DNA from 3 places in the Proteus columbae genome. Region 1 is predicted to be linked to each of the others. Evidence: riboswitches for the same ligand, from Rfam matches in the RefSeq annotation. Region 1 holds a riboswitch; each other region holds the start of a gene.
The links. Region 1 has a riboswitch for thiamine pyrophosphate ahead of thiB (thiamine ABC transporter substrate binding subunit). Riboswitches for the same ligand answer to the same signal wherever they lie in the genome.

Region 1 (10,993 bases):
AAGCATAAACACCACATTATCGCCACAACCTGCAAGTCCAATGGAGTAAAGTTCACCAAACTCACTGGTTTCAATATCCAAAGACACGGTTCGAAGCGTTGGGCGATAATCAGGAGCGGGTTTTAATGTAGCAATATTATTTTGTTGATAACGAAACCAGACTGGTGCGGTGATAAAGCGCTCCATCATATAACGTTCATGTGGGCGGATATCTGCTTCATAAAGTCGGATGTGATGCTCTTTAAGTTGTTGCTCAAGTTGAACAAGTTGGCGGTATTGTTTGCAATAAACACCGAAAACGGGCTGTCTTTCGAAATCTTTTAACTCGAGAGGGCGAATTTCAATATCAGGATTTTTATTAACGAGTGAGCGTAAAACAGTTTCATGTTGACGGGCAACAAAACCGATAGCACGTTGCATAGGAACAGTCACTTTATGCGGACCATGATCTGTCGCCAGCCAATAAGAGACGACAATACCTTTTGGTGTGTCGCTCCAGTGGCGAGTAAGAATAAAACCTTGTTCCGTATGACCAATCATGAGCACCCAATAAACACAAATAATTCACTAAATATGTGTTTATTATAGTCAATATAGTGGTTATTTATACAGTTAATTTTGGCTGAGATTAATTAAACGGAATACCTAAAATAAGTGATTGATCCACTTCACCATTTATTAGTGATTGTGTATTTCCATCATACACAATCATACCGTTATCAATCACAATCGCTCTTGAGGCGATTTTTGCAGCATCTTCTAAACTATGCGAAACCATCAATAAGGTTAACGCTTTCTCATCACAAAGTTGCTCAAGTAGTGCCAGCATTTCAATGCGTAAAGCGGGATCTAATGCAGAAAAAGGCTCATCGAGTAATAAAATCGGTTGTTCACGTACCAAGCAGCGCGCAATTGCGACACGTTGGCGCTGGCCACCTGATAATTGGGATGGTAAGCGTTCAAGATATTCACTGAGAGCCACTTGTTTAGCGCGATCTTCTAATAGTACTTTTTGCGCATCAGTCAGTTTTAAACTGGGATTTAACCCTAAACCAATATTCTGTCTGACAGTTAAATGTGGAAATAAGTTATTATCTTGAAATAACATGGAGATAGGACGTTTAGCAGGGACTGTTTTAGTATGGTTTTCACCATTGAGAAAAAGGCTTCCTTTTTCTGACGGTAAAAAACCCGCAATTAAACTGAGTAATGTGCTTTTTCCAGCGCCACTGGGACCTAACACAGCGATACGCTCTCCCGTATTAACGGTTAAATTAAATAAGAGATGTTGGTGTTCATAGGTGTAAGCAAGGTGCTCTAATTTAATCATGAGATTTTCCTGCCAATCGTTCTATTAAGCTAAAAAGAGTGAAGCAAAGTAGCAATAAGATCATGGCGGTCACGGCACCATCTTGAGTGTGATAAGCGCCAATTTGCTGATAAAGATAGAAAGGTAAGGTTCTAAAGGTTTCATTACCAAAAAGAGCCACAATACCGAAATCCCCAATAGAAATCACACAAGCAAAAGCAAGGGCTTGTGAAATTGGTTTTTTTAATGCGCGTAATTCTATCCAACGGAGTCGATTTATACCTTGTAAATTGAGCGACTGACACAAAAGACCATAACGCGAAGCGATGTCATTCATTGGATTTTCAAGTACTTTTAATGCATACGGAATAGCAATTAATGCGTTGGTTAAAATGACTAAAACATACGGTGATTCGGGTAATCCAATCGTATTGTTGAATAGAAGAAAAAAGCCTGTTGCCAACACAATCCCCGGCATCGCCAGAATAATCAAACCACTCATTTCCATGGCTTGTCCTGCTTTTTTAAAGTGCCGTAAGCGAAGTTCTCGGCTACTCCATAGCAACATCATCGTTAATACAACACAAACAATACCCGCACCAACCGCAATAATCAGTGAGGTAGTAAACGCCTGCCAAAGTACAGGTTGTTGTATGACATGTATAAATTGACTGTTAAGACCGTCCGTTATTACCGCTAGAATTGGCGGTACTAAAAAGAGGATCGCAAGAGTGATCACTAAACCATCGGTTATTTTGCTAAAGATAGGATCATAGGGATCACGCCAATGTAGCTTTTGACTGCTTCCCACAAAAAGGGTGCCTTTTAGCTTTTGGCTAATAAGTACTAAACCTAAACAACAAAAAAGCTGGATCAACGCTAACAGTGCAGCGCGGTGTAAATCGTAGTCATAGCTTAACGCTTGATAAATCGCGAGTTCAACAGTCGTTGCCGCAGGACCTCCGCCTAATGCCAATACAGTGGCAAAGCTTGCAAAGCAGAGCATAAAAATGAGTGATGCCGTGGGCAGAATTTGACGCCACAAATAGGGAAATTCAAGAAAACGAAAACGTTGCCAGCCATTCATGCCAAGCTGTGAGGCTAATTGGCGTTGTTCTGACGAAATACTTTCGAGTGCTTGTAATAGCATTCGGGTTGCTAATGGCATATTGAAAAAAATATGAGCTAATAGAATGCCTTGCAAACCATAAGGGGTAAATTGGTAGTCGATCCCTAGCCATTCACAAATTTGAGCAATCCATCCCACTCTGCCATAAACCGTTAAAATACCAAAAAGTGCAACTAGAACAGGTAACACAAGACTCATGGCACATAGGCGTAAAAACAGTGTTCGTCCTTTAAATTGGCGTCGATAGAGTGCTTTGGCGAGCCAAATAGCAGGTAATATCGAAAACAGCGCAGATAAAAAGGCTTGCCAAAAAGTAAAGCGGACAACATGCCATAAATATTCATCAGCAAAAATTGAGGTCAGCTCACCACTTGGTGCGTTAAACCACAATGCGCCAAATGACAATAACGCCACAATAAGCAGTAAACCCGAGGCACATAGCCCCGGGATAAGCCATCTTCCCATTAGCGACTAACCGCAGATTGCCAATTACGAGTCCATGTTTGGCGCTCTTTTGCGACAACATCTGCATCGAATTGTAATGATTTTTCGGGTTTAGGCATCACGGAATAGACGTCAGGTAATGGCATATCAATAACAGGATACATCCAATTGGTTGTAGGAATAGTTTCTTGGAAAGCAGGGGTGAGCATAAATTGCATAAATTGTTGAGCTAATTCAGGTTGTTTGCTCGATTTCAATTTTGCCGCGACTTCGACTTGTAAGTAATGCCCTTCATCGAAAATTGCCGCTGCATAGTTATCTTTTTTATCCGCTAAAATGTGATAACCTGGAGATGATGTGTAACTAAGCACAAAATCACCTTCACCTTTTAAGAATAAGCCATAAGACTCACTCCAACCTTTAGTCACTGTCAGCGTTTTCTCTGACAATTTTTTCCATTCAGAGGCCGTATTTTCAGGGTAAAGTGACTGCATCCATAGCATTAAACCCAAACCCGGTGTGCTGGTGCGAGGATCTTGATACAAAATCTTCCACTTTTCTTTGCTATTTAGCAGTTCAGCCATACTTTTTGGGGGATTAGCAATGCGGTTTTTATCATAGATAAAAGCAAAATAACCGTAGTCATAAGGCACAAAGGTATCATCAGCCCATTTTTCAGGTAGGGTGAGTTTTGATGTATCGATATGACTTGGTGCGAAAAGTCCCGTTTCTTTTGCTGCGTGGATCAGATTGTTATCCAAACCCAAAATAATATCAGCCTTACTCTTATCACCTTCCATACGTAAGCGATTAAGCAGAGAAACACCATCAGAAAGGGCAACAAGTTTTAATTCGCAATCACATTGTTGTTCAAACGCTTTTTTTATTGCAGGCCCTGGCCCCCAATCTGCGGTAAATGAATCATAAGTGTAAACAGTGAGCGTGGGTTTTTGTGCTAAGGCTTGAGTTGAAAAAGTACTTACAATGCCCAGTGCGCCCAGAAGGAAAGTAAAGCGAAGCGATTTAGTTAACACGTTTAGTTCCTCAGTAAAAGTCAGGTAGGATCTGAGGAGTGAGGATGGCAAACCAATGAATATTGCAACATCCTGACTCAAATCCCTACGCCAGTATTAGCTGGATCAGGTTCCACGAGTTTTTCTCAGCCTAAAAAGGCACCCCGTTGAGACTTTCCCATTGTAGATAAATACGCGCGTCGTGCAAAGTCTGTTGATAGAGGTTTACCGTTTGTGGGTAGTATGAAACAATGAGTTATCTTTCAAATTTGGTTATTGAGGTAGTCTAGTGATCGATGATGATGGCTACCGCCCGAATGTAGGGATTGTAATTTGTAATCGGCAAGGGCAAGTGCTTTGGGCTCGTCGCTATGGGCAACATTCATGGCAATTTCCTCAAGGGGGAATTAATCCTGGAGAATCGCCAGAGCAGGCAATGTACCGAGAGTTGTTCGAAGAAGTTGGGTTAAGTCGCAAGGATGTTAAAATTCTTGCCTCCACACGTAACTGGTTACGTTACAAGTTACCGAAGCGTTTGGTGCGTTGGGACACAAAACCTGTTTGTATTGGACAAAAACAGCGTTGGTTCCTCTTGCAGTTAACAAGTAATGATAAAGACATTAATGTTCAACAAAGCAAAACGCCAGAATTTGATGGCTGGCGTTGGGTGAGTTACTGGTATCCTGTTAGACAAGTCGTCTCTTTTAAACGCGATGTTTATCGACGTGTAATGAAAGAGTTCGCACCCGTAGTCATGCCGTTGCAAGAACAAGTGTCTTTACCTCGTCCATCGTATGGATATCGGCGTAAAAGGTATTAGATAACACTATGCTGACACGTTTGCGAGAAATTGTAGAAAAAGTGGCTATGGCAGCGGGGCTTCCAGAAGCGCTTGAACTCTTAGTCAAGGAAACGTGTCAGGCAATGCACACGGATGTGTGTTCTATTTATCTTGCCGATAAACAACGTAGTTGTTTTTATCTTATGGCGACCAAAGGGTTAAAAAAACCTAGAGGGAGAGCCGTTAGCCTCTCGTTTGATGAAGGCGTTGTTGGTGAAGTGGGGCGTCTTTCAGAGCTCATCAACCTCGCTGATATTCGCGAGCATCCTAGCTTTAAATACCTTCCTCAAGTTAAAGAAGATGATCTCCGTGCTTTCCTCGGTGTACCTATTGTCTATCGTCGCCAACTCCTTGGTGTATTAGTCGTTCAGCAAAAAGAGCGTCGCTTATTTAATGAAAGCGAAGAATCTTTTATGGTGACACTGGCGACACAATTAGGTGCAACGTTATCGCAAGTACAAACTAAAGGGCTTTTTGGACAATATCGCCAAAGCCGTATTAAAGCACTTTCGGTTTCGACGGGTGTGGTGATGGCATATGGCTGGCAAGAAGTCGCTCAGCCAATCCTTGAAAATGTATTTAAAGCCAGTGCACTTGATATAAAAGCAGAGCTCAATCGACTCACTGTTGCTTTAGAAGATGCAACAGCAGAATGTCGCCGTTTTAGTAAGCGTTTTATGGCGAATGCACAAAAAGAGAGTGCGGCCATTTTTGATCTCTACTCGCATTTACTTAATGATCCACAGCTTAAACATAAAATGACCGCGATAATCACACAAGGTTATGTCGCAGAATGGGCAGTTAAAGTGGTGGTTGAGAAAGTATCAGCGCAATTTTCCAGCCTGAAAGACGGTTATATGCGAGAAAGAGCGTCTGATCTTAAAGCATTAGGACAGCGTTTATTATTCCATTTAGATGATGATCTAAGCTCAACCAATATTTGGCCAGAGCGTTTTATTTTGGTCGCTGATGAATTAAGTGCCAGTTTATTGGCGGAGTTACCAGAGCAACAACTTGCTGGTGTCATTGTTCGAGATGGCGCAACTCACTCACATTCTGCCATTCTTGTTAGAGCGATGGGAATACCCGCGATTATGGGAGCAGATATTCAACCTGAGCTGTTACATAATCGCATGCTTATTCTTGATGGTTATCGTGGAGAAATATTTATTGAGCCAGAGCCTTTTATTACTCAAGAATATAAACAAATTATTGATGAAGAGAGTGTATTAAGCCAAATTGCAGAAGATCAACTTGAACAGCAAGCGGTTTTAAAAAACGGTGAAGCAGTTAGTGTTCAATTGAATGCGGGATTAAATATAAAATATGAGCAACGCATTAGTGTGGGAATAGATGGTGTGGGTTTATATCGCACCGAAATACCTTTTATGTTGCAAAGCGGTTTTCCCTCTGAAGATGAACAAAAAAACCGTTATCGTGAAATTCTCTCTTTTTTTCCAGATAAACCCGTTGTATTGCGCGCTTTAGACATTGGTGCTGATAAGCAACTTCCTTATATGCCAATTAATGAGGAAAACCCCTGCTTAGGTTGGAGAGGAATAAGAATATTGCTCGATCAACCTGAAATCTTCCTTATTCAGCTACGTGCAATGCTAAAAGCAAATCTCGAATTTAAAAATTTGAAAATATTGTTGCCGATGGTGACAAGTCTTGATGAAATTGACGAAGCAAGAACATTGCTGCTACGAGCATGTGATGAAGTCAGTCGAGAAATAAAGTGTGAGTGTGTTCCACCACCGTTAGGCATCATGCTTGAAGTTCCTTCGTTGGTGTTTATGTTGTCACAATTAGCTAATCGGGTCGATTTTATCTCTGTTGGAACAAACGATTTGACTCAGTATTTGCTTGCTGTCGATCGTAATAATACCCATGTAGCATCACTCTATGATAATTTGCATCCTGCGTTATTGCGTTCACTGAATTTGATTGCAACACAATGCCAATATTATCAGTTGCCAGTGAGTGTTTGTGGTGAAATGGCGGGTACGCCAATAGGGGCATTGCTGTTAATAGGGCTCGGTTTTAGGCAGTTAAGCATGAGTGGTCGTAGTTTACCTAGGGTAAAATACTTATTGCGCCATCTTGATCCTGTGATGTTACAGTCTTTTATGCAACAGGTGTTGCAAGCTGAAACCACAACAGAAATCAAAAAATTGTCTTCTGAATTTATGGAACGGCAAGGATTAGGTGGATTAATTCGCGGAGGTATCTAGCAGACCTTCGTATAAGCCTTTTTTGTGTTGGCAATAAATAACCAGCACAGAAATTATTGATTAAGTGAAGTAGGGAATAATGAGTATAAGCTACCTTAAATTTCCAGAGATTGATCCCGTTATGTTCTCTATCGGGCCTGTGTCACTACACTGGTACGGTATGATGTATTTAGTTGGGTTTGTCTTTGCCTTATGGCTTGCAAATCGTCGAGCTGCAAAACCGAATAGTGGTTGGAATAAAAATGAAGTTGAAACATTACTTTATGTCGGTTTTGTGGGTGTATTTATCGGTGGTCGTTTAGGTTATGTTTTATTTTATAACCTACCTGTCTTTTTAAATGATCCTCTTTACCTCTTTAAAGTGTGGGATGGCGGAATGTCGTTCCATGGCGGTTTAATTGGGGTCATTTGTGCCATGATTTGGTTTGCTAAACGCACTAAACGTAAATTTTTCCAAGTGGCAGACTTTGTTGCACCGTTAATTCCATTTGGATTAGGGTTAGGCCGTATTGGTAACTTTATCAATGGCGAATTATGGGGACGTGTCACATTAGATACGCCTTGGGCGTTCTTATTCCCAACCTCGCGTTCTGCGGATCTCCAGCTTGTTGCCCAAGATCCAACAACGTTACTGCCTATTATTCAAGAATATGGTGTTTTACCTCGTCATCCCTCTCAGCTTTATGAAATGCTGTTAGAAGGCGTGGTGTTATTCATTATTCTGAATATTTTTGTGCGCAAAAGTCGTCCTGTCGGAAGTGTGTCAGGTCTATTCCTGATTGGTTATGGCGCATTCCGTATTATTGTTGAATTCTTCCGTCAACCAGACGCACAACTAGGATTATTTGGTGGTGTGAGTATGGGGCAAATACTTTCAATTCCAATGATTCTGTTGGGTATTATTTTTATGGTATGGGCTTATCGTCAAGATAAAAAAACGGCACAAAACCCAACATCTGCTCACAAATAGTGTGAGATAAATTTTTTATTATTAGCTAATTAACAAGAGAGACAACATGAAGCAGTATCTGGCATTGTGTCAACGCATTATCGATGAAGGGCAATGGATTGATAATAAACGGACAGGAACCCGTTGTTTAACGGTGATTAATGCCGATCTGGAATATGATGTTGCGAATAACCAATTTCCGCTGATAACAACACGAAAAAGTTTTTATAAAGCGGCCATTGCAGAACTGTTAGGGTATTTACGTGGCTATGACAATGCCGCTCAATTTCGTGAAATTGGTTGCAATACATGGAATGCCAATGCGAATGAAAATGGTGCATGGTTAAATAACCCTCATCGTAAAGGCGAAGACGATATGGGGCGTGTTTATGGCGTTCAAGGACGTCAATGGAAACGCCCTGATGGTTCTCATTTTGATCAACTGCGTAAAGTGGTAGATAACCTGACTAAAGGTATCGATGATCGTGGTGAAATCGTAACGTTCTATAATCCGGGTGAAACGGAACTGGGTTGTTTACGCCCTTGTATGCATACGCATACCTTTTCACTTGTGGGGGATACGCTTTATTTAACCTCTTATCAGCGCAGTTGTGATGTGCCGTTAGGTTTGAATTTCAACCAAATTCAGTGCTTTGTTTTATTGGCGCTGGTGGCTCAAATTACAGGGCATAAGCCGGGTAAAGCATTTCATAAGATAATCAATGCACATATCTATGAAAATCAATTACCACTAATGCGTGATGTGCAGTTAAAAAGAGAGCCATTACCGTTACCAACATTACATGTCAATCCAAAAATCAAAACGTTGGAAGATATTGAAACTTGGGTAACAACGGATGATTTTACTGTTGAAGGTTATCAATGCCATGAAGCAATAAAATATCCATTTACAGTTTAATTTATTCCTTGCTTTAAAGGCCTCTGTTTAGCAATAAACAGGGGCTTTTTTCATTTTACCCTTATTTTGTATTTATTCTGAAAATACGGTTATTGCGTTGTTGTTCGAAAAAAACACTTTCCTTTATTTACCTTTAAATGTTTTGTCTGCATTCTCGCAGTAGGTTAAAAGGAGGAATAAATGAATAATAACATGGATATAAGCCTAAGTAGGGTGCATCAGCAAGAGGGCGAATTTGGTATAAGCTTACTTGAAATATTGGTTGTGATGATGATAGTTTCTATTTTAAGCTATTTATCAATTCCTGCTTATCAGCATTTTACTTACCAGCGTCAGTTACTGCATAGCGTGCGTGAAACCATTGCTTTTCTTTCTTATCAGCAACAACAAGCTCTATTATTTAATGTAAGAATTAAAATTACGCTTTTGTTATCACCAAATAATAAAATAATTGCGACTCCTCTTCATTCTCGCCATTTATCAGAGCAACAAGATATTTTTCAATTAGCTTCAGGCATTCAACTTAAGCAATCAACAGTTTCAAATTTTACGTTCGGTGGAATTCGTCAAACATTAAAGCCCATGAGCTTTGTTCTTCACAGTGTAGAAGGCGAAGTGAAAATTATTATTTCATCATTAGGCAGAATAAGAGCATGTAGTCAGAGCATGAAGGCATTTTCATCATGTTGAAACGATCTGGAATTTCATTTTCGTCTGGCATGATGTTGATGGAATACCTTTTTGCTATCGCGATAAGTGGGGTTTTGTTTCTATGTATCAGTCGAGCTTATCCTCAAATAATGAACACACTGATCTACTCTTACCAACAATACCAGTTAGATATTTTTTTAAGAGAACGGTTATTGGTGTTAGAAGCACAATTAAGACGCACAGGGTATTGTTATGACAGTTGTGTTAATACGTTGAAGCCAAACGGCTTGGCTGAGTCTTCTTTAAAGATAGGACAATATCCCCTTCAAGAAAAAAACTCCTGCGTTATTTTTGCTTACGACATAAACAGCAATGGCAAATGGGAACTGCCTTCTTCAAAAGAGAGTGATTATTTTGGATACCGTCTTAAAAATGGACAACTAGAACAACGAAGAGGAGTCAAAGATTGCGCTTCTTCAGGATGGCAACGTTTTTTTGAGAGTAATGAAATTGAGGTGACTGAATTTACTTTGCGTTCTTATACAAAGCCTCACTTAATGAAAGGGATGTCTCTTTTTTATCTTTCAATCTCCTTAAAATTTCATTTAAAACAAAATCATAAAGTGAAGTCACATTATCAAAATATCATTCGTTTAAGGAATGTGACCTTGTTATGAATACTGATTTTACATACAGAAAAAATGAACAGGGATTTGCAAGTTTATTAATGGTGATGGGTTTTGTTGTGATGAGTTTATCTGTGCTTGGAAGCTTTGCTTATCATTACAGGCAGTCTCAACAAATAGTGATGCAAGAGTTACAAGCACGGCAAGCTTTTTTATTTGCTGAATCTGCATTGCAGTGGGGGATCGCACTTAATTGGGATCTTTCATCAACTCGATTAAATAAATGGCAATGTCATACTTTTCATGCAAATCCTAAAATAAAAAGCTGTCTACTTTTGATCTCTCTAGATAAGGGCTTACTTCAAGGACAAGCAGAAAGCTTAAAAGGTTATAAAATATATCATTACCAATGGGTTAGTATCTTAAAGGATAAAAATAGAACAATAACTATTCATCCAAGCGGATGGCTAGATTATTGCCCATTAGTGCATAAGGAGTGTGTGTTATAGATAACATTCAAAATAAATCAGAAAGTGGCTCTATATTACTTAATACAATGTTTATATTGCTGTTTTTTAATATTAGTTTTGTCGCTATTATAGGGTATAGTCAATCATTAAAAGCTGATTTTCAGCAGCTAATTCAAATTCAGCAGTCAGGGCAGGAACTTTTTGTTTTATTTGAACAAATGTCTGATAAATCACCTGATTATTTCGCATCTAACCCCAGAATAATGACACGCTCACTTTTACAGTCTGAAGGTTGTCAGCAAATAGAAGGTTATGTTGCCAATAATGTATTACCCGAAATAAGGCTGTATTACTGGTCATGCTATTAATAAGATGAGGATCTGATGTTTCATATATATCACTCAAATC
Region 2 (10,993 bases), 520 kb from region 1:
CATAAAAAAGCAGCGGTAATGGAAATTGCAATGAAGTATGTTAATAGTTGTCATGATCTTAATAAGATTGCAATGCTTCTATCAAAAGCAATAAATCAGAAAAACTGCAGAGATGAGGACACGATTATTGTCGTAGAATATTTATTCTCAATTCTGGATGCATCAGACTTTGAATTTGTTATCAATAAAATAGTTGAACAGGTAGATAGCCACAGAGAGGTGATTATGAATATAGCGTGGAGATTAGAAAATAAAGGGTTTGAATTAGGTAAAAATGAGGGTATTAAATTAGGTAAAACGGAAGGTATTGAGATTGGTAAAAAAATAGTACAAATAGAATTAGCTCAAAATTTATTAAAAGAGAATTTTGATCTTTCATTGATCGAAAAAATATCAGGTTTGAGTATGCAAGAACTTGAAGAATTAGCAGTATAAGAATTAAGTTAATTATTTTATATAATATTAAATTAAAAATATCCTAAGACATTATTTATAATCTTTTATTTTTCTTTAATTATTTTAAGTTTATTACATGTTATTTTTATTGAGTTATTTAATAAAAACCGCCTTTATTATTTGTAATTAAATTAATTAAAAGCGGTTTTATATTATTCAAATTTTAATTAACGACCCAAGTAATTATCCCAATCTTTCCATACAGGTTGTAATCCTCGCTCTTTTAATACGTTAATAACATCATTTACATGGCGATTATCATTAGGTGAAAACTGTTCTAGCTCTTCATGACTATCAGAATATCCACCGGGTTGGGTTTTAGATCCTGCGCTAATATTATTAATTGCTAACGGCACTGTGTTATCGCGAAAATAAGGAGATTCTCGTGTTGAAAGTGAAAGCTCAACGTCTGGTGCCAAAATGCGAAAAGCACAGATCAATTGAACTAATTCAGCTTCACTCATTACCGATGCAGGGCTAAGCCCACCAGCGCAAGGACGTAAACGAGGAAAAGAGATAGAGTAACGGCTTTTCCAATAGCGTTTTTGTAAGAACAAGAGATGTTCTGCCACCATATAACAATCGCTACGCCACTGACTTGAAAGGCCAATCAACGCACCTAAACCAATTTTATCAATTCCTGCTTGCCCTAATCTATCAGGTGTTTGTAGTCGCCAATGGAAATCTTGTTTTTTACCTTTTAGATGATGAAGCTGATAAGTTGGTTCATGATAGGTTTCTTGATAAACCATCACGCCATCAATACCTAGTGTTTTTAATTCTGCATACTCTTCTGTTGCAAGAGGTTGTACTTCCATCATTAATGAACTGAAATTTTCTCGAATAAGAGGGATATATTGGCGAAAATAATCCATACCCACTTTTCTTTGGTGCTCTCCAGTCACTAATAACAAGCTATCAAAACCTAACTGCCTGATGCTACTGCATTCAGCGATGATTTCATTTTCATTTAATGTTTTACGTTTAATGGCATTACTCATTGAAAAACCACAATAAGTACAATCATTCGCACATAGATTAGAAAGATAAAGTGGAACATATAATCCCACAATATTACCAAAACGTTGTCGAGTGAGTTGTTGAGCACGTTGTGCCATAGGCTCTAAATAATGGCGACCCGCAGGCGAAATTAGCGCCATAAAATCATCAAGTGTAAGGGAATGGCGATTTAATGCGGCTTCAACATCCGCATTGGTTTTACTATTGAGTTTTAATGTAATGTCATCCCAGTCGAGTTGTTGCCAATAATCAGAAAATGTGTCCATTAGTATGCCCCTAAATATTGGGTTAATGGACTAGAAGCTTTCGCTTGCATATTCACAATTGAAGCAGGTGTCGCAAGTCCTGATTGTCGAGCAAGTTCACCAGCATCAAGCGCTGCTTTAAATGCTTGTGCCATTAGAATAGGATTTTTGGCAACAGCAATTGCGGTATTAACTAATACTGCATCAGCACCTAACTCTAAAGCTTCGAGTGCATGACTTGGTGCACCAATACCAGCATCAACAACAACAGGAATTGAGGCTTGTTCAATGATAATTCGTAGGAAATCACGAGTCTGTAAACCTTGATTTGAGCCAATAGGAGAACCTAAAGGCATTACAGCTGCACAGCCAACCTCTTCTAAACGACGACATAAAACAGGATCAGCACTGCAATAAGGTAACACAACAAAACCTTCTTTAACGAGGATTTCAGCGGCTTTAAGTGTTTCAATAGGATCGGGTAATAAATATTTAGTGTCAGGATGAATTTCTAATTTTACCCAATGGGTGCCAAAGGCTTCTTTGGCTAAACGAGCCGCAAAAACAGCTTCTTGTGCTGTTTTTGCACCGGATGTATTAGGTAATAATTTTACCCTTAATGATTTAAGTGGTGCGATTAAATCATCATTACCATTCTTTAAATCCACACGCTTCATTGCCATCGTGACTAATTGGCTACCCGAAGCCTTAATGGCTTCTGTCATAAGCGTTGGTGTTGCAAATTTTCCTGTGCCTGTAAAAAGTCTAGATGTGAATGTTGTATCAGCAATTTTTAACATATCAGCCCCCTGCAATTGCTTGGAAGAGAAGAATAGTATCGCCATCATTAATAAAATGTGTTTCCCAATTTTCACGGGGAACAATGGTTTCATTGACAGCAAGCGCCACACCGATGTGTGGCTGTTCTAACTGAATAAGGAGCTGACAGATAGTGACAGGCATATCCAGAGAATATTGTTCGTCATTTACGGTAATGTTCATGCTACCCCTCGACAAACAGGACATGTTTTTGATGGTGTTAAATGCAAAGTACTCCAATTTTGTTTTCTACCATCGAAAAGGCGAAGTTTTCCACTTAGAGAACAAGGTAAGCCTGAGAGTAATTTGATTGCTTCAAGGGCTTGAAGTGTGCCAATAACCCCAACAACAGGTCCTAATATACCTGCTGTTTTGCAGTTTCTTTGTGGCTCAGTTTCATCAGGATAAAGACAGTGATAGCAACCTTGAGTAAAAGGAGGTTCAAATACCATAAGCTGACCACTAAAGCCCACGGCACTACCACTAATAAGTGGAGTTTGCTGTGCGACACAAGCACGGTTAATCGCTTGACGAGTGAGCATGTTATCTGTGCAATCTAAAACTAAATCGACCTCTTTAACTAATTTAGATAATGAATCATCATTAATACGTTGTTTATAAGAAGTAATTTTTATATCCGGATTTAGTGCAAGTAGAGACTGCTTTGCGACTTCTGATTTGGCATCGGGAATATCTTGAGTGCGATAAAGAATTTGACGCTGTAGATTAGAAACATGTAACTCATCATCATCAACTAAAATAAGCTCACCAATACCTGCACCAGCAAGATAAAGTGATGCGGGAGAGCCTAATCCGCCAAGTCCAATAATCAATACCTTTGCTTGTTGAAGTTTGTTTTGACCCTCTAAGCCAATATCTTCTAACATCACTTGTCGGCTATAACGCATAAAATCATTATCATTTAGCATGATGGTTTTCCTTCCACTAATTCTAATAATTTACGAGTCACTTGTTGCCAATCTGGTGCTTTTGTTATTGCACTAACCAAGGCAACGCTCCCCACCCCAGTTGCAACAACATCAGGTACTCTTTCTAGTGAGATCCCACCAATAGCAACCGTTGGAAAATCGGGTGTCTGCTCTACTTGATGTCTGAGTGCCTTTAAACCTTGAGGTTTAGATGGCATATCTTTTGTGGTGGTTGGAAATATATGCCCTAATGCGATGTAAGATGGACGTAATATTTTCGCTCTTTGTAATTCAACTTCGTCATGAGTGGAAATACCAAGGCGTAATCCTGATTGTTTAATGGCATTAAGGTCGGCAATATCGAGATCTTCTTGACCAAGATGAACACCGTAAGCGTGATGTTTAATGGCGAGTTGCCAGTAATCGTTGATAAACAGTCTTGCGTGATACTGTTTGCCCAGTTTTATTGCTTCGATGATCTCTTGTTCAACGTCGTCTGGCTGTTTATCTTTTATTCGTAATTGCAGGGTGGTAACGCCTATTTTTAATAGGCGTGCGATCCATTCAACAGAATCAACAACAGGATAAAGCCCAAGCTTTTTTTCTGTTAATGCAAAAGGTGTATTAGAGGATCTGTTCATTTTCAGGCACCTCAACACTGGCGATTTCTGCACTGTGGTATAACTCACTTCCATGCTCTTTAAAGGCTTGAGACATTTTCTCCATACCTGCCGCATAATCGCGTACTTCTTGTGTTATCTTCATTGAGCAGAATTTAGGACCACACATTGAACAGAAATGAGCGACTTTTCCTGAAGCCTGAGGTAGCGTTTCATCGTGATATTGACGTGCAGTTTCAGGATCAAGAGCCAAGTTAAATTGGTCTTCCCATCTAAACTCAAAGCGCGCTTTCGACATTGCATTATCACGAATTTGAGCGCCGGGGTGTCCTTTTGCTAAATCGGCTGCATGAGCGGCGATTTTATAAGTGATAAGACCTTGTTTCACATCTTCTTTATTAGGTAAACCAAGGTGTTCTTTTGGTGTAACATAACAGAGCATTGCGCAACCAAACCAGCCAATCATTGCTGCACCAATACCTGATGTGAAGTGATCGTAACCCGGCGCAATATCTGTAGTGAGAGGGCCTAATGTATAAAATGGTGCTTCATGACAATGTTCCAATTCCTCTGTCATATTGCGGCGGATCATCTGCATTGGAACGTGGCCAGGGCCTTCTATCATGACTTGAACGTCATACTCCCATGCAATTTTTGTCAGCTCACCTAGAGTATGTAATTCAGAAAATTGTGCTTCGTCATTGGCATCTTGAATCGAACCTGGTCTTAATCCATCGCCCAGTGAGAGGGAGACGTCATAAGCGGTACAAATTTCACAGATTTCACGGAAATGTTCGTAGAGGAAATTCTCTTTATGATGTGATAAACACCATTTTGCCATTATCGAACCGCCACGAGACACTATGCCCGTTAGTCGTTTTGCTGTCATTGGCACATAACGTAACAATACACCAGCATGAATAGTAAAATAATCAACCCCTTGTTCTGCTTGTTCAAGCAAGGTATCTCGGAACATTTCCCAAGTGAGATCTTCAGCAATACCGTTAACTTTCTCGAGAGCTTGATAAATTGGAACTGTACCAATAGGAACAGGGCTATTGCGAATGATCCACTCACGCGTTTCATGAATATAACGGCCTGTTGAGAGATCCATTACGGTATCCGCTCCCCAGCGTGTAGACCAAATTAGCTTTTCAACTTCTTCTTCAATTGAGGAGGTGACCGAAGAGTTCCCGATATTGGCATTCACTTTCACTAAGAAATTACGACCAATAATCATTGGCTCTGATTCTGGGTGATTGATATTGGCTGGAATGATTGCTCGACCAGCTGCAACTTCTTGGCGTACAAACTCAGGGGTAATATTGTCAGGGAGATGAGCACCAAAGCTAAACCCTGCGTGCTGTTGGCGTAAAACTTCGCTACGAATTCTCTCTCGCCCCATATTTTCACGAATAGCAATAAACTCCATTTCAGGCGTAATAATGCCTTGGCGAGCATAATGCAATTGGGTCACACTTTTGCCATTTAGCGCTTTTTTAGGGCTTGGTTTTAAGGGAAAACGCAGATGCTCTAATCCAGCATCAGAAAGGCGCTGTTGGGTGAAATCAGAACTTAAAAGTGAAAGCGTTTCGGTATCATTGCGCTCATCAATCCAAGGTTGGCGTATTTTTTTTAAGCCAAGGTTAACGTCAAGTTGAGAATCAGGATCACCATAAGGGCCTGATGTGTCATATACCGGTACAGGTTCATTATCTTCAAAAACAGGGGAATCTTTTGATCCTCCTACTAGCGTTTTATCAAGCTGGATCTCACGCATGGGTACTTGAATGTCAGTGCGTGAGCCTTCGAGATAAATGCGTTTTGAATTGGGGAAGCTTACGCCTTGAATGGTGCTGATAAACTCTTGAGCAGCATCACGTTGCTCTTTTCGTGGACGCTGTTTGTTGATCGTTGGTGAAATATCTTTAACGGATATAGTTTGATTTTGGGACATAGCATTTCCTAATAAATATCATGCAGGCTATTAGCCTGTCGGGTGAATATTGAGAAAAATGCTTGTCTGGAGGTCGCAGGGAGTATCGACAGATAGGTGTATATAGATGTGTGAAAAATATACGCAATGAAGCTATCAAAAGGTCGAATCACTCTTGTTCCCTTCGCGGGTATTAACCCGATCAGGTTCCGCGGATCCCGAATTAACGGTCTCAGCCTGTGTTTATAATAGCCTTATAAACACTAGGCACTCCGACAAGAAGAAGTCCAGTATATGAAAGATTTTAAAAACTACAAGTCCGATATGGGTTATTTATTTAAATCCCAATATTGTTGTTCCCAACCTTTCATTTGTGAAATTTGAATAATGGTTACACTCAATAACATTAATATAATTTATGTTTTTAGTGAGTGGATGTTAATGAATCATAGAAGACAGAGATAATACATTGAGAGGTTCTTGCTAAAGAGAGTATCCTCTATTCTATATCATTATTTTGGATAGAATGGTCGTTATGCATTTATATACATTAACAGGCTCAGAAAAGGGCTGGTGGACAGTCAGTCTTGGTGGGCGAGTGTGGTTACCTAAAGGTGAACTTCCGTTTGGCTTAGCTAAAGATTGGGATCTCATTGGTCAGCACGCCAAAATTGTGGGTGAATGGCAAGGTGAAACAGTTTGGCTTATTCATGGAAAAATGGATAACGACATGTGCTCACCAAGACTTATCGCCTCACAAGATGAAAACTTATTTAAATTAGTCGGTCGTGGTGTTCAACTGGCTGAGTTTTATCGTTCTCACCGTTTTTGTGGTTATTGTGGTTCTAAAATGCGTCATAGTGAGAGTGAATGGGCGTGTTTATGCGATAACTGCCATGAACGTTATTATCCGCAAATTGCCCCTTGCATTATTGTGGGTATTCGACATGAAGATAAGATCTTATTAGCACATCATGTTAGGCATAAACATTCACCTCTTTACACTGTACTCGCTGGTTTTGTTGAGGTTGGTGAAACATTAGAAGAAGCAGTGGCTCGTGAAGTGTTTGAAGAGAGCAATATTCGTATTCGCAATATTCGCTATGTATCATCTCAGCCTTGGCCGTTTCCTCATTCTTTAATGATGGGATTTTTGGCCGATTATGATGGTGGCGAACTACAACATGATCCTTCTGAATTAATGAGTGCGGGTTGGTATCGTTACGATCAATTACCCCAGATCCCACCACCAGATACAATTGCTCGACGCTTGATAGAAGATACGATAGCGAATATCAGACAAGATAAAGAAAAGAGCTAAATAAAGGCGCTGTCTGCCAACAGTTATTTCTCCAGCATGTTACAATGCATGCTATTTTGCGGCCCTATTACTGTTAATGGAGTTAGTCATGAGTGAGTTGAAAAACGACCGCTATTTACGTGCGCTGTTGCGCCAACCTGTTGATGTCACCCCAGTTTGGATGATGCGTCAGGCAGGCAGATATCTTCCTGAATACAAGGAAACACGGGCACAGGCGGGAGATTTCATCTCATTGTGCAAAAATACAGAATTAGCATGTGAAGTGACATTACAGCCTTTAAGACGCTTCCCTTTAGATGCCGCTATTTTATTTTCTGATATTTTAACTATTCCAGATGCAATGGGGCTAGGTCTTTACTTTGAAACAGGTGAAGGCCCTCGTTTTAAATCACCTATCAACAGCCTTGCTGATATTCAAAAACTGCCTATTCCTGATCCTGAAGATGAACTAGGATATGTGATGAATGCAGTACGTGCCATTCGTCATGCATTGCAAGGTAGTGTGCCATTAATTGGTTTTTCAGGAAGCCCTTGGACACTGGCAACCTATATGGTTGAGGGTGGAAGTAGTAAGGCCTTCACAAAAATTAAAAAAATGATGTATTCAGAGCCTCAAGCTCTACATCTATTACTGGATAAACTGGCAGATAGCGTTATTCTGTATCTGAATGCTCAAATTAAAGCGGGCGCACAATCTATCATGATCTTTGATACATGGGGTGGTGTGCTAACAGGGCGTGATTACCAACTCTTCTCATTACACTATATGCATAAGATTGTTGATGGTCTTATCCGTGAATATGATGGAAGAAAAGTACCAGTCACTTTATTTACCAAAGGTGGTGGTCGCTGGCTAGAAGCTATGGCTGCGACAGGTTGCGATGCATTAGGACTTGATTGGACGATTGATATTGAAGATGCACGCCGTCGAGTTGGGGATAAAGTTGCGCTACAAGGTAATATGGATCCTTCTATGCTGTATGCACCACCTGCCAGAATAGAACAAGAAGTCGAAACTATTCTTGCTGGGTTTGGTAAAGGCAACGGTCATGTCTTTAATCTTGGGCACGGTATTCATCAAGATGTTCCACCTGAACATGCTGGTGCATTTATTGATGCGGTTCACCGTTTATCGAAGCCTTATCATCAGGATAATGATTAATACCCAACAATTACGTCAGGAGCAGACAGAAAAAGCTCAACAGATTATTCTAACAGACCAATTCACAGCACCAACTTATATAGCTGGTGCTGATGTTGGTTTTGAAGACGGCGGCGCGGTCACTCGCGCCGCCATCGTGATAATGCATTATCCTTCTTTCGAAATTCTTGAATACCAAATCGCGCGAATTCCTACGACTCTCCCTTATATCCCTGGTTTGCTTTCATTTAGAGAGTGTCCAGCGTTACTAGCTGCTTGGCAATTAATCAAACAGAAGCCTTCTCTTATTTTTGTCGATGGACAAGGTATTGCTCATCCTAGAAGGCTTGGTGTTGCAAGTCATTTTGGTTTATTAGTGGATACACCGACTATTGGCGTGGCAAAAAGTCGTTTATGTGGCATTGATAAAGCAGTTAACGAAGAGGTGGGAAGCCATGAGCCGTTAATGGATAAGAATGAACAAATAGGGTGGATTTATCGCAGTAAGAAAAAATGTAAACCCCTGTATGTTTCTCCGGGTCATAAAGTGAGTATGGAAGGTGCTTTGCAGTGGGTTGAGCTGTGTATGAAAGGATATCGATTGCCAGAACCAACGCGTTGGGCTGATGGTATTGCTTCAAATAGGCGATTATTTGAGCAGTTGAATAAGAATAAGCTCTAAATGATCGGGAAATATGTGGATATTTTTAATTTTCAGGTAAACTGCGCCTAAGTTAAGAAAATGAGTAATCACGAATGTTGAAGAACCCAATCCATTTACGTTTAGAAAAGCTAGAAGCTTGGCAACACCTGACGTTTATGGCATGCCTGTGTGAGAGAATGTACCCAAATTATCAGGTATTTTGTCGTGAAACAGGTTTTACCGATCCAATGCTTTATCGCCGTATTCTCGATCTGGTTTGGGAAACTTTAACGGTGAAAGATGCAAAGGTTAATTTTGATTCTCAATTAGAGAAATTAGAAGAAGCAATTCCTGATGCATCTCAGTTCGAGATTTATGGTGTCTATCCTGCGATTGATGCCTGTGTTGCACTTAGTGAAATTGTTCACTCTCGTTTAAGCGGTGAATCATTAAGTCACGCTATTGAAGTGAGTAAATTATCAGTAGGGACAGTTGCTTCACTTGAAATGACACAAGCAGAAAGAGAAATGAGTGAAGAAGAGCTTAGATCTCTACCTGCTGTTATTGAAGAATTCGATATCCAATGGGAAATTTACCGTCTACTTGTAGAATGTGAAGAAAGAGATGTCGAACTGATCAAAGGTCTACGTGCAGACCTTCGTGAAGCTGGAATGAGCAATATCGGTATAGAATTAACGCACTAAATCAGAAAAACGTGATTTAGTGCTTGAAAAGCGACGTTTAAAGACTTCACATCACCCCCGTGTATGTTCTACATTGGGTACGAAAAGAAGTGGCTCAGGTGTTTTACTTAATTTATCCTCTTAAAAAGATAAGTTAAGTTTTTTCACCAGATGTTTTTCAAACGATAAAACATACTTTAAGGACTATTTTATGAACAAAGCTGAATTAACCGAATCAGTTGCTGAAAAAGCGGATCTGACAAAAACTCAAGCAAAAGCTGCTATTGAAGCGTTTATCGATTCAGTAACAGGTGCTCTGAAAGAAGGCGATTCTGTACAGTTAGTTGGTTTCGGTACATTCAAGGTGAATCACCGTGCAGAGCGTACTGGTCGTAACCCTCAAACTGGTAAAGAAATTAAAATTGCAGCAGCTAACGTTCCTGCATTTACTGCCGGTAAAGCACTGAAAGACGCAGTAAAATAATTCCTTTGAACGGAATGAACAATAGAGGGGGATTTACTCCCCTTTTGTTGAAACGACAGGGGCTGTTAGCAATAGGATCTGCTTTTTTGCTCAGCGCCTGCTCCTCTACTGTGCAGCTACCTGAATTTTCTGCAACAGGTTATATTGCGGACGAAGGCATTGTGCGATTATGGCGTTTAAATAATACAGCGTCAGAACCTCAAGTGATCATGAGTGTTTATAGCTTTTATAAAAAGCCAGAAACTGTCATCACATTCTATGAGTATCGCCAAAATAAGCTTTGGCAAGTCCGCTCTGAAGTTATCAATCCTACCGAGCCCTCATCTTGGCACCTTCGTTTAAATAAACGTGGTGAAGTTATTTTCATGCAACAAGAAAGCCAAAAGCAAAAACGAGCATTAACAGAAGATGAACGTTTAAGAATGGTGTTTGCTGCAAGTAAAGAGCGTGAAATCAGCGAAGCGCTTACTATTGGGAAAGTAAATTTAGTACAGGGTGTCTGGTATCAAAATACAATGACAACATGTGCTGGCGAGAAGGTGAGTGTTTCATTTGAAGGTCCGGAACAACGCTGGTTAAAAACGAGAGCGCGCAATCCAAATAAGCCTTCTTATGTTGCTTGGCTTGATTCACCAGAAGGTAAGCAATTACTTATGGTTGCAGAACACGATTTTTGTAAATGGGAACCAACAAAAG
Region 3 (10,993 bases), 860 kb from region 1:
AGTTGTGCGTCTAAGTGATGTGGCACAAGTGACTGATTCTGTACAAAACGCACGCGCTGCGGGTATGAGTGGCGGTGAGCCTGCTATCTTGTTGGTTATTCGCCGTGAAGCAGGTGCAAATATCATTGAAACCGTTAATCGTATTCGTGATGAACTTCCTGAATTGCGTGAGCTTATTCCTGCCAGTGTTGATTTAAAAGTTGCACAAGATAGAACACCGACTATTCGCGCATCCCTAGCTGAAGTTGAACGTGCGTTAGCCATTGCGGTGGCGTTAGTCATTTTAGTGGTGTTCTTATTTTTACGCTCAGGTCGCGCCACTCTGATCCCTGCTGTTGCTGTACCCGTTTCATTAATTGGTACTTTTTCAGCAATGTATCTCTGTGGCTTTAGCTTAAACAACCTTTCATTAATGGCATTAACGGTTGCTACAGGCTTTGTAGTTGATGATGCGATTGTCGTACTTGAAAACATCTCTCGTCATATCGAAAATGGTTTAAAGCCTAAACAAGCCGCACTAAAAGGTGTCAGTGAAGTGGGTTTTACCGTACTTTCGATGAGCATTTCTCTTGTTGCCGTTTTTATTCCATTACTGTTAATGGATGGTCTTGTTGGGCGATTATTTAAAGAATTTGCCATTACGTTAACGACAGCAATCGCTATCTCTTTGTTTGTTTCGTTAACGCTAACCCCCATGATGTGCGCACATTTATTAAAAGGGATGAAACCGAAAGCACAGTCGCATTTACGAGGTTTTGGTAAGTTACTTTTCCGCGCTCAACAAGGTTACAGCGTCACATTACAAGCTGCATTGCGCCATAAGCGCTGGGTTATGACAATTTTTCTCGCAACCTTGGGTTTAAATGTTTATTTATATATTAGCGCGCCCAAAACCTTTTTCCCCGATCAAGATACAGGTCGATTAATGGGATTTGTGCGAGCGGATCAGAGTATTTCATTCCAGTCGATGAAAGAAAAAATGGCTCGCTTTATGCAGGAAATTAATGCAGATAAAGACGTGGATAGCGTGACCGGTTTTACTGGTGGCGGTCGCATTAACAGTGGGTTTATGTTTATCTCCCTCAATCCGTTGTCAGAAAGAACTGACAGCGCGAATCAAGTCATTAATCGTTTACGCACAAAATTAGCTAATGAACCCGGTGCCAACCTCTTTTTAATGCCCGTACAGGATGTAAGAGCGGGTGGGCGTCAAGCCAATGCCAGTTATCAATTTACATTATTAGCAGATGATTTAAGCGAGTTGCGTAAATGGGAGCCTATTGTACGTAAAGCCTTAGGCGAATTACCTGAGCTTGTGGATGTTAACTCAGATAAAGAAGACAAAGGCGCTGAAATGGCTCTGACTTACGATCGCGATACTATGTCGCAATTAGGTATTAATGTCAGTGATGCGAATAATCTGCTTAACAATGCCTTTGGTCAACGCCAGATCACCACCATTTATGCGCCATTAAATCAGTATAAAGTGGTGATGGAAGTCTCTGAACAATATACCCAAGATGTCTCTGCATTAGATAAAATGTATGTGGTCAATTCACAAGGTGAACGTATTCCATTATCCGCATTCGCCAGTTGGTATCCTGCTAACGCACCATTAAGTGTGAATCACCAAGGATTATCCGCAGCGTCAACTATTGCTTTTAATATACCTGAAGGCTATACGTTAGCTGATGCCATTAATTCTATTGAACGCACAATGACTGAATTGGGAGTACCCAATACGGTAAGAGGCACATTTGCGGGCACTGCACAGGTTTTCCAAGAAACCATAAAGTCACAGCTTATTCTTATCTTGGCAGCAATAGTCACAGTGTATTTAGTGTTAGGTGTGCTGTATGAAAGCTATATTCATCCGCTAACCATTTTATCTACCCTTCCTTCTGCGGGCGTAGGTGCATTATTGGCGTTACAGCTTTTCGATACCCCCTTTAGCCTAATTGCACTTATCGGCATTATGTTGCTTATTGGTATTGTGAAGAAAAACGCCATTATCATGGTAGATTTTGCAATTACCGCACAGCGTGAAGGTAAATTGTCTGCCAAAGAGGCGATTATTCAAGCCAGCTTATTGCGTTTTCGTCCTATTATTATGACGACACTTGCGGCGTTATTTGGTGCTTTGCCGTTAATGTTAGGCAGTGGTGATGGTGCAGAATTAAGACAACCTTTGGGTATTACCATCGTCGGTGGCTTATTAATGAGCCAGCTATTAACGCTCTATACCACCCCTGTTATTTATCTATTTTTTGATGGATTGCGTGAACGTTGGCAACAACGACGTATCAGCAAAAAAGAGGCAAATGCATGAAATTGAGAAGCAAGCTGTTTCTGGTGATTTTCGCAACGTGCATGGTGGTTGTCTTTGCTATGCATATTGGTATTCGTAGTAGCTTTCAACAAGGCTTTATTGGCTATATCAAGAAAAACAGTGAACAGCGAGCAACTCATCTAGCAGAAGCCTTAACTGAACAATATGAATTAGCTGGTGATTGGCATTTTTTATACAAAGATGAACATTCTGTCTATCAAATATTAAGAACCATTGATCAGATAAGCCAAAGTGGTGATGGCCCTCCGCCTCGCGGTTGGCGTACACAGTTTTGGATTGTAGATAAAGACATGAAGCGCTTATTTGGACATGACAATCAATTTCCCGCAGAGACATTTAAAAAGCCTATTACCTTTCACGATGAAATTGTTGGATGGGTGATTGTCAGTGCCGCAGATAAAATCAGCAGTGAAGCCGATATCAGTTTTGATAAGCAACAACTGCGTACCAGTTGGATCATTGCAGGTGCAACTGTTCTGTTTGCACTGCTAATCACATTGGTTCTTTCTCGCAGTATGATACGCCCTGTTAAGCGTTTGGTTGAAGCAACCCATAAACTGGCTGCTGGCGATTTCTCTGTTCGGGTTCATCCTACTAGTAAAGATGAAATCAGCCAACTCGCCACTGACTTTAACCAACTTGCCAGTACATTAGAAAAAAATGAGCAAATTCGCCGTGATTATATGGCCGACATCTCTCATGAATTGCGAACACCACTGGCTATCTTAAAAGGTGAGCTTGAAGCATTACAAGATGGTGTGAGAAAACCCACAGCCGAAACCTTAAATTCTCTGTTATTTGAAGTGACGAATCTGACTAAACTCGTCAATGATCTCCACCAGCTTTCATTATCAGACAGAGGCTCTTTAACCTATCGCAAAGACTTTGTTGATATTAATGAAGTAATTTTATTAGCGGTAGCCTCTTATCGTCACACTTACCAAACCAAAGATATTGCCTTATTCACCGAGTTAGATGATTTATCGTCGCTGATTGTACAAGCCGATCCAGATAGGCTTATCCAGCTTTTTCACAATCTGCTAGAAAATAGCGTGCGTTATACCTATTCTGGAGGTCAATTGCATATCAGCACCAAGAAAGGCCATAATAGTGTGCTAATTTCATTAGAAGATAGCGCACCAGGGCTTGATGAATCGCAATATAAAGCGGTTTTTCAGCGTTTTTATCGTGCTGAAAGTTCACGAAATCGAGCAAGTGGTGGATCTGGATTAGGGCTTGCGATTTGCGAAAATATTATTGAAGCTCATAATGGTAAGATAAGTGTCATGCCTTCCTCTTTAGGTGGCATGAAAATCCTTATAGAATTACCTGCATATTCTGATGATAATTAAGCCTTATCATTTTGCGCTAATAATTATTGAGCTGATAAATGACAACGACTGAATCACCCTATTCAATCCTAATTGTTGAAGATGAACCCAAACTTGCACAATTGCTCATTGATTATCTGCAAGCATCAGGTTATCAAACACATTGGTTAGCCGATGGCGCGGAAGTCAGCCATTGTGTAAAACAGCAGCACTATGATTTAGTTTTGTTAGACCTTATGTTACCTGTAAAAGATGGCATCACAATTTGTAAAGAGTTGCGCCAATTCTCCGACATTCCCATTATTATGGTCACTGCCAAAACAGAAGAAGTCGATAGATTATTAGGTCTTGAAATTGGTGCTGATGATTATATTTGCAAACCATATAGCCCAAGAGAAGTGGTCGCCAGAGTCAAAACCTTATTGCGTCGTTATTATCGTCCTCAAGATATTGTTCAGAGCGATAAGTTAGTTGTGATTGATGAACAGGCTTATCAAATTCAATACAATAATAAAATTCTCGATTTAACCACCGCTGAATTTCGCCTATTAAAGGCCTTAGCCACACAACCAGGCAAGATATTAACGCGAGATCAGCTTATGGATCATCTTTATGATGATTACCGCATTGTGACGGATAGAACCATTGATAGTCATATTAAAAACTTGCGACGTAAACTTGAGCAACTTAACGATCAAATTGAATTTATTCGCTCAATTTATGGTCAAGGTTATCGTTGGGAAACCCAAGCTTACCGTTTTCGATGATATTTTTTCAGGAATACATTGAACCTCGCTACACTTAAGCGCTAGAATCCCCCCCTTTATGATATACCCCTACCCAATGTGTGGGGGACTGACTTGAAATCAGAACCAGGAAATTAACCATGTTTACACCCGAATTGCTCTCTCCTGCTGGCTCATTAAAAAATATGCGCTATGCATTTGCTTATGGCGCAGACGCCGTTTATGCAGGTCAGCCACGTTATAGCTTACGTGTGCGTAATAATGAGTTTAACCACGAAAACCTTGCTAAAGGTATTCAAGAAGCCCACGAATTAGGTAAGCGCTTCTATGTTGTGGTTAATATCGCACCTCATAATGCTAAATTAAAAACCTTTATCCGTGACTTAAAACCCGTCATTGATATGGGTCCTGATGCGCTGATTATGTCTGATCCGGGTTTGATCATGATGGTACGAGAAGCCTTCCCTGAAATGGATATCCACCTTTCAGTGCAAGCCAATGCCGTTAACTGGGCAACCGTAAAATTTTGGCGTCAAATGGGATTAACTCGCGTGATCCTTTCTCGTGAACTCTCTATTGATGAAATTGCTGAAATTCGTAAGCAAGTTCCTGATATGGAATTAGAAGTTTTCGTTCACGGTGCATTATGTATGGCTTACTCAGGCCGTTGCCTGTTATCTGGTTACATCAATAAGCGTGACCCGAACCAAGGTACATGTACTAATGCTTGCCGTTGGGAATATAAAGTCGAAGAAGGCAAAGAAGACGAGGTTGGTAATATCGTTGAAAAATACACGCCAATCCCAGTTAAAAACGTTGAGCCTACTTTAGGTGTTGGCGCGCCAACAGACAAAGTTTACTTAATCGAAGAAGCAAAACGCCCTGGTGAATATATGACTGCGTTTGAAGATGAACACGGTACTTATATCATGAACTCTAAAGACTTACGCGCGATTGAACACGTTGAGCAATTAACTCAAATGGGCGTACATTCGCTGAAAATTGAAGGTCGTACTAAATCCTTCTATTACTGTGCCCGTACTGCACAAATGTATCGTCGTGCAATTGATGATGCTGTTGCAGGTAAACCTTTTGATCCAACGTTGCTAACGACATTAGAAGGCTTAGCACACCGCGGTTATACAGAAGGTTTCTTACGTCGTCATACCCATGATGCGTACCAAACTTATGAATATGGTTATTCTGTCTCTGACACTCAACAATTTGTCGGTGAATTTACAGGTAAACGCGTAAACGGTTTAGCTGAAGTTGATGTTAAAAATAAATTTGTTTTAGGGGATAGCCTAGAATTAATGACACCAACTGGAAATATTCAATTTACGCTAGAAGCGCTGTTTAACAAAAAACAGCAACCAACGGATGTTGCACCAGGTAATGGTCACATGGTTTATTTATCTGTTCCTGAAGATGTTGATTTAGATTTTGCACTGCTGATCCGCAACCTACAAGGTACAACAACACGTCAACCACATAAAATTGATGCGGTAGAAGTGAAGTAAAGCGTCATAATCTGATTTAAAGTGGTCAATTTCAAATACAGATCACATCAATAATGATTTGTTTACCGTATCATCAGTTCCGAAAAATAAAGAACTAGAATGAATACAGTAAGACTAGGAACCACCTCCTTGGCAAATCCAATCTCCCTTGGATTTGCCTTTTCTTTTTGTCCCCTTCTTATCAATCCCCCTTTTGTATAAAACACACTCCTTTTTTCGTTATCATTTGTAAAAAACATAGTAATTTTCTCGATATCAATTACCTTTAAAAGAGTGATTCAATTAAAGGAACTCATCAATGAGTAAAATTAGTTTGCTAATCATTAATGGAAAAAGCGCGAATAATAGCGCATTAAGAAAAGCCGTTTACCAATTACGTGATGAAGGTTTTGATCTCCAAGTGAGAGTGACTTGGGAATCGAGTGATGTGCGACGTTTTGTACAAGAAGCTATTGATATAAATGCTGAAAACGTTATTGCAGCTGGTGGTGACGGTACAATTAATCGTGTTGCATCTGAATTAATTCATCTTTCAGCTTCATCTCCTCCCACTCTAGGTATTATTCCATTAGGCACAGCAAATGATTTTGCGACCAGCGCACAAATCCCTCGTGATATGGAAAATGCACTTAATTTAGCCGTTAAAGGTCGCGCTGTACCAATTGATGTTATCGCTGTGAATAAGACTCACTATTTTATCAATATGGCATCTGGCGGCTTTGGAACAAAAATCACAACAGAAACCCCTGAAGCCTTAAAATCAGCATTAGGTGGGGCCGCCTATTTTATTAATGGCCTTTTAAGTATTGACTCTTTAAAAGCGGATCATTGCACAATTGAAGCTGAAAATTTTCACTGGGAAGGTGAATCACTGATTTTAGGTATTGGTAATGGGCGTCAAGCAGGAGGAGGACAACAACTCTGCCCCGAAGCATTAATTAACGACAATAAACTCAATATCACCATTGTTGAAGCACACGAATTACTCCCTTCTCTTTTAAATAGTCTGTTTGATCGTAAAAAAAACGACAAGATTATCGAGCGCGACAGTCGCTGGGTAAACATTAGTGCTTCTCATGAAATGGTATTTAATTTAGATGGAGAACCACTTTTAGGGAATAAATTTGAATTTATTGTGTTACCTGAAGCGATCCACTGCCGGTTACCGCCTCAATGTGACTTGTTATCTTAGTGTAGATAAATGACAATCACTCTCATCTCATCATGAACTGGAGTATGTAATGACTGATATAGTAAGTTTGTTAGGTGCTGATGCAAAATCATTATTAGAACATCGTTGCCAAACCATCCCAAGCGAAAATCTCTACCTGCCAGGTTCTGACTTTGTTGATCGTGTTATGATTGATAACAATCGCCCTAATAGCGTGTTACGTTCAATGCAAACCCTGTTTAATCACGGACGTTTAGCGGGAACGGGCTATCTGTCTATTCTACCTGTTGACCAAGGTGTTGAGCACTCTGCCGCGGCCTCTTTTGCCGCAAACTCACTCTATTTTGATCCCAAAAATATTGTTGAGTTGGCTATTGAAGCGGGTTGTAACTGTGTTGCCTCTACTTATGGTGTTCTTGCTTCTGTTTCTCGTCGTTATGCACACAAAATTCCTTTCCTTGTGAAGTTAAACCACAATGAAACCTTAAGCTACCCAGCGCAATATGACCAAACACTGTATGCCAGTGTAGAACAAGCATTTGAAATGGGTGCTGTTGCAGTGGGTGCGACCATTTACTTTGGTTCACAAGAAAGCCGTCGCCAAATTGAAGAGATTTCAATGGCCTTTGAACGTGCTCATGAATTAGGTATGGTCACCGTATTGTGGGCCTATTTACGTAACCCTGCATTTAAAAAAGACGGTGTTGATTACCATGCAAGTGCAGACTTAACAGGCCAAGCGAACCATTTAGCCGCTACAATTGGTGCTGATATCGTTAAACAAAAAATGGCTGAAAATAACGGTGGCTTTAAAGCGATTGGTTTTGGTCATACTGATGAGCGTGTTTACACCAAACTCACCACTGAAAACCCAATTGATTTAGTTCGTTATCAATTAGCAAACTGCTATATGGGTCGTGCAGGGTTAATTAACTCTGGTGGCGCTTCAGGTAATAATGACCTTGAAGATGCTGTACGCACTGCGGTTATCAATAAACGTGCGGGTGGTATGGGTTTAATTTTAGGTCGTAAAGCCTTCAAAAAATCAATGAAAGATGGCGTTGCGCTAATTAATGCAGTACAAGATGTTTATCTAAATAAATCTGTCACTATTGCTTAAAAAAACAATTCTGCGACACGCTAAAGCCCCTTTTGTAGGGGCTTTTTTACATCACCACCAGCGATGAAAATGGTGTACAGGACCAAAACCTTGTCCAACCTCTAAACTGTCGGCATGTTCTAATGCTTGTTGTAAATAGGCTTTTGCTTGTTCAACACAAATTTGCCAGTTAGAAACTTGAGGACGAATAGCGGCCAAAGCGGCTGAAAGTGTGCATCCTGTCCCATGCGTATTTTTTGTATTAACGCGTTTTGAGGTAAATCGCCACTCACCTTCTTGAGTAAACAACCAATCAGGGCTTTCATTTTCGGTTAAATGCCCGCCTTTCATCAACACGGCTTTGCATCCTTGTTTTAGCAATGCATAGCCTTGTTGCTTCATCATTATTTCATCTTGAGCAACTTCACAACCTAGCAGCGCTGCCGCTTCAGGTAAATTAGGCGTGATCAAATCAACCAGAGGCAAAAGCTGAGTAACCATTTTATTAACCGCATCAGGCTGTAATAGAGGATCACCACTTTTTGCAATCATCACGGTATCAAGTACAACAAAAGGGATCGCATATTGCTGAAGCTTGTCGCAAACCACATCAATAATTGAGGCATTAGAGAGCATGCCAATTTTGGCACTATCAATTCGAACATCAGACAAGACAGCATCTAATTGAGCTGCAACAAAATCAGGGGATAAATCATAGACACTACGGACACCACAGGTATTTTGGGCAACCAGTGCCGTCATTACGGTTGTGCCATATACACCCAGTGCGGAAAATGTTTTCAGATCGGCCTGAATACCTGCACCACCACTAGGATCGGTGCCTGCGATAGACAATGCATTGAATCTCACTGATTAACTCCTCCTTTCACCAGTTACAGAAAAGTCGGGCTCTGTTAATCAGCAGAGTTACCTTGACTTCCCTACGCTGGCATTATCCAGATCAGGTTATACGGGTTCATCTCAGCCATAAGGCGCCCCGAGCCAAAGCCTGTAAATTCAGGCGATAAGGAGTATCGCATGCTCAAGATAAAGAAGCTAGTTTGATAGCTCATCTCGAGCTATAGATTCTCTATTGTTGAGATTTGTGATTCAGTAAGATAAATCAGCTAAGGTTGTATATAATAAATACTAAGCCGATGGCTTCTATTGCATGACACATCAATTTAAGGAATATATTTCAGATATATTTAAATAATAAGAATAAAATAAATTATTTTGTTCATTTTAACGACAATCGATATATTATCTGCTAGATGAGGTATTTATAATGCATTTCTGGACAATCACACAATGCGGAGGGGCTAAATGAAAAATGAACCATCGCAACAGAATAATGGACAATCAATGCTTTATCTTATTCCTGATGCAGATTTTAATGTAAAGTTGAAAATTCACTCTAGAAATATTGATCATACAAAAGAATTCCTTGAAAAAGGTGTGGAAGACTTTGTATTACCAGAATATAGCATCCCTAATGGGTATCGTTTTGTTAAATCTTTAAAACGCAATCAATATCGTTTAATTTCAACTACCAATGCACCTGAAACAGTTTATCTTGTAGAACTTATTTTTCGCAAAGACATTATATTTAGTAAAACAACATGTACCCAAGTTAAAGTATGGCGAACTGTTTCTGAAGAACATGATATTGCGACAAGATATCTCCCTAGACACTTCTTTAGTTATTTACTTAAAACATACAACATTGTTGTTTCTGATGAAGAGCAAACCGGTGCAGGTAAGCGTTTTTGGGAAACAATGATTGATTGGGCTTTTACTGCTCACCTTAATGTTTATATTTCAGATGGAACAGAAGAAAACCGCCCTCTAACAGTAGTGAAAGATACTGATGATCTTTATGAAAACTGGGACGCTTTCTGCTGGGGTAAGGATCGTGATACTCATACTCACCGGCTCCTTGTTATTAGCCAAGAAAAATTATCTCAATAAATGCTTTCTTCACGTTGAGAGTGTGTAAGCAACAATTCTTTAATTTGCACTCTCTCAACATAGGATTATCTGTATAAAAAACAAACTGCACTCCTGTTGTTAACGCTTAAAACTAAACGTTTTATAAACCAACCTCTGTTTTTTTCTTTTTTTTATTTAACTCTTCTTATTCGTTACTCTATTATCCGCTGGAAATTAATCTCTTTTTATAACCTAATGTTATTGATATTAAATTTATCTCAATATTTTCATTAAGTCATAAAAATAGCTATTTTATGGAATTTTGCTGTTGAAAATGATCAACCTAAAATTATTTCTCTTTAACCTTATTTATCAGCTATTTATTAGCAATCTAATAAAAACTTAATTTTTCATTAAAAACAATACATTATTATAAAAATAAACAGCATTTAATATCAGAAAAAATTACATCCATAAATATAATAAATCTATTTATTTTCTTTATAACCGATTCTTATCCCTTAAGATTTTATTTAAGAAGTAAAGTTTCAGATACCTCTTATCTTAAATACTTGTCGATTAAATAACACTATTAGTAATGTTTATTTGTCATCACCAGAATCACTGTTTATGCCGTACTCGGAGTTATATTATGTCATCATCCTATTTTCACCCTAGCGTATTAGCCACAACGCTGTTGTCTCTTGCATTAACAACGTCTGCTTTCGCTTCTGAAAATAATTCCAATACCCATCAGATTATTACGACAGAAAACCAACAAATCACCAGTAATCCATCTCAATCTAATAATGAAGAAAGCTACTGGGGAAAATTCAAACGTAAT

Region 2: another riboswitch for thiamine pyrophosphate. It lies ahead of thiC (phosphomethylpyrimidine synthase ThiC); the one in region 1 lies ahead of thiB (thiamine ABC transporter substrate binding subunit).
Region 3: another riboswitch for thiamine pyrophosphate. It lies ahead of thiD (bifunctional hydroxymethylpyrimidine kinase/phosphomethylpyrimidine kinase); the one in region 1 lies ahead of thiB (thiamine ABC transporter substrate binding subunit).

What each region holds. Positions count from the first base shown of each region.
Region 1 covers NZ_CP043925.1:3,193,977-3,204,969, reverse strand. Annotated here, with positions in the region: gene F1325_RS15020 (DNA polymerase II) at 1-540, opposite strand, end outside; gene thiQ (thiamine ABC transporter ATP-binding protein ThiQ) at 629-1,330, opposite strand; gene thiP (thiamine/thiamine pyrophosphate ABC transporter permease ThiP) at 1,323-2,903, opposite strand; gene thiB (thiamine ABC transporter substrate binding subunit) at 2,903-3,916, opposite strand; TPP riboswitch at 3,981-4,072, opposite strand; gene rppH (RNA pyrophosphohydrolase) at 4,185-4,715, shown strand; gene ptsP (phosphoenolpyruvate--protein phosphotransferase) at 4,724-6,970, shown strand; gene lgt (prolipoprotein diacylglyceryl transferase) at 7,050-7,940, shown strand; gene F1325_RS14985 (thymidylate synthase) at 7,987-8,838, shown strand; gene F1325_RS14980 (potassium:proton antiporter) at 9,019-9,528, shown strand; gene F1325_RS14975 (prepilin peptidase-dependent protein) at 9,522-10,166, shown strand; gene F1325_RS14970 (DUF2509 family protein) at 10,163-10,624, shown strand; gene F1325_RS19485 (hypothetical protein) at 10,712-10,834, opposite strand; gene recC (exodeoxyribonuclease V subunit gamma) at 10,969-10,993, shown strand, end outside.
Region 2 covers NZ_CP043925.1:3,714,372-3,725,364, reverse strand. Annotated here, with positions in the region: gene F1325_RS17350 (Rpn family recombination-promoting nuclease/putative transposase) at 1-435, shown strand, start outside; gene thiH (2-iminoacetate synthase ThiH) at 624-1,742, opposite strand; gene F1325_RS17340 (thiazole synthase) at 1,742-2,521, opposite strand; gene thiS (sulfur carrier protein ThiS) at 2,523-2,723, opposite strand; gene F1325_RS17330 (HesA/MoeB/ThiF family protein) at 2,720-3,469, opposite strand; gene thiE (thiamine phosphate synthase) at 3,463-4,110, opposite strand; gene thiC (phosphomethylpyrimidine synthase ThiC) at 4,094-6,046, opposite strand; TPP riboswitch at 6,188-6,310, opposite strand; gene nudC (NAD(+) diphosphatase) at 6,561-7,346, shown strand; gene hemE (uroporphyrinogen decarboxylase) at 7,435-8,508, shown strand; gene nfi (deoxyribonuclease V) at 8,501-9,169, shown strand; gene F1325_RS17300 (YjaG family protein) at 9,244-9,834, shown strand; gene F1325_RS17295 (HU family DNA-binding protein) at 10,025-10,297, shown strand; gene F1325_RS17290 (DUF1481 domain-containing protein) at 10,342-10,993, shown strand, end outside.
Region 3 covers NZ_CP043925.1:2,334,015-2,345,007, forward strand. Annotated here, with positions in the region: gene mdtC (multidrug efflux RND transporter permease subunit MdtC) at 1-2,329, shown strand, start outside; gene baeS (two-component system sensor histidine kinase BaeS) at 2,326-3,702, shown strand; gene baeR (two-component system response regulator BaeR) at 3,741-4,448, shown strand; gene yegQ (tRNA 5-hydroxyuridine modification protein YegQ) at 4,568-5,947, shown strand; gene yegS (lipid kinase YegS) at 6,246-7,139, shown strand; gene fbaB (class I fructose-bisphosphate aldolase) at 7,189-8,238, shown strand; gene thiD (bifunctional hydroxymethylpyrimidine kinase/phosphomethylpyrimidine kinase) at 8,290-9,087, opposite strand; TPP riboswitch at 9,139-9,227, opposite strand; gene F1325_RS11175 (hypothetical protein) at 9,544-10,188, shown strand; gene pagP (lipid IV(A) palmitoyltransferase PagP) at 10,802-10,993, shown strand, end outside.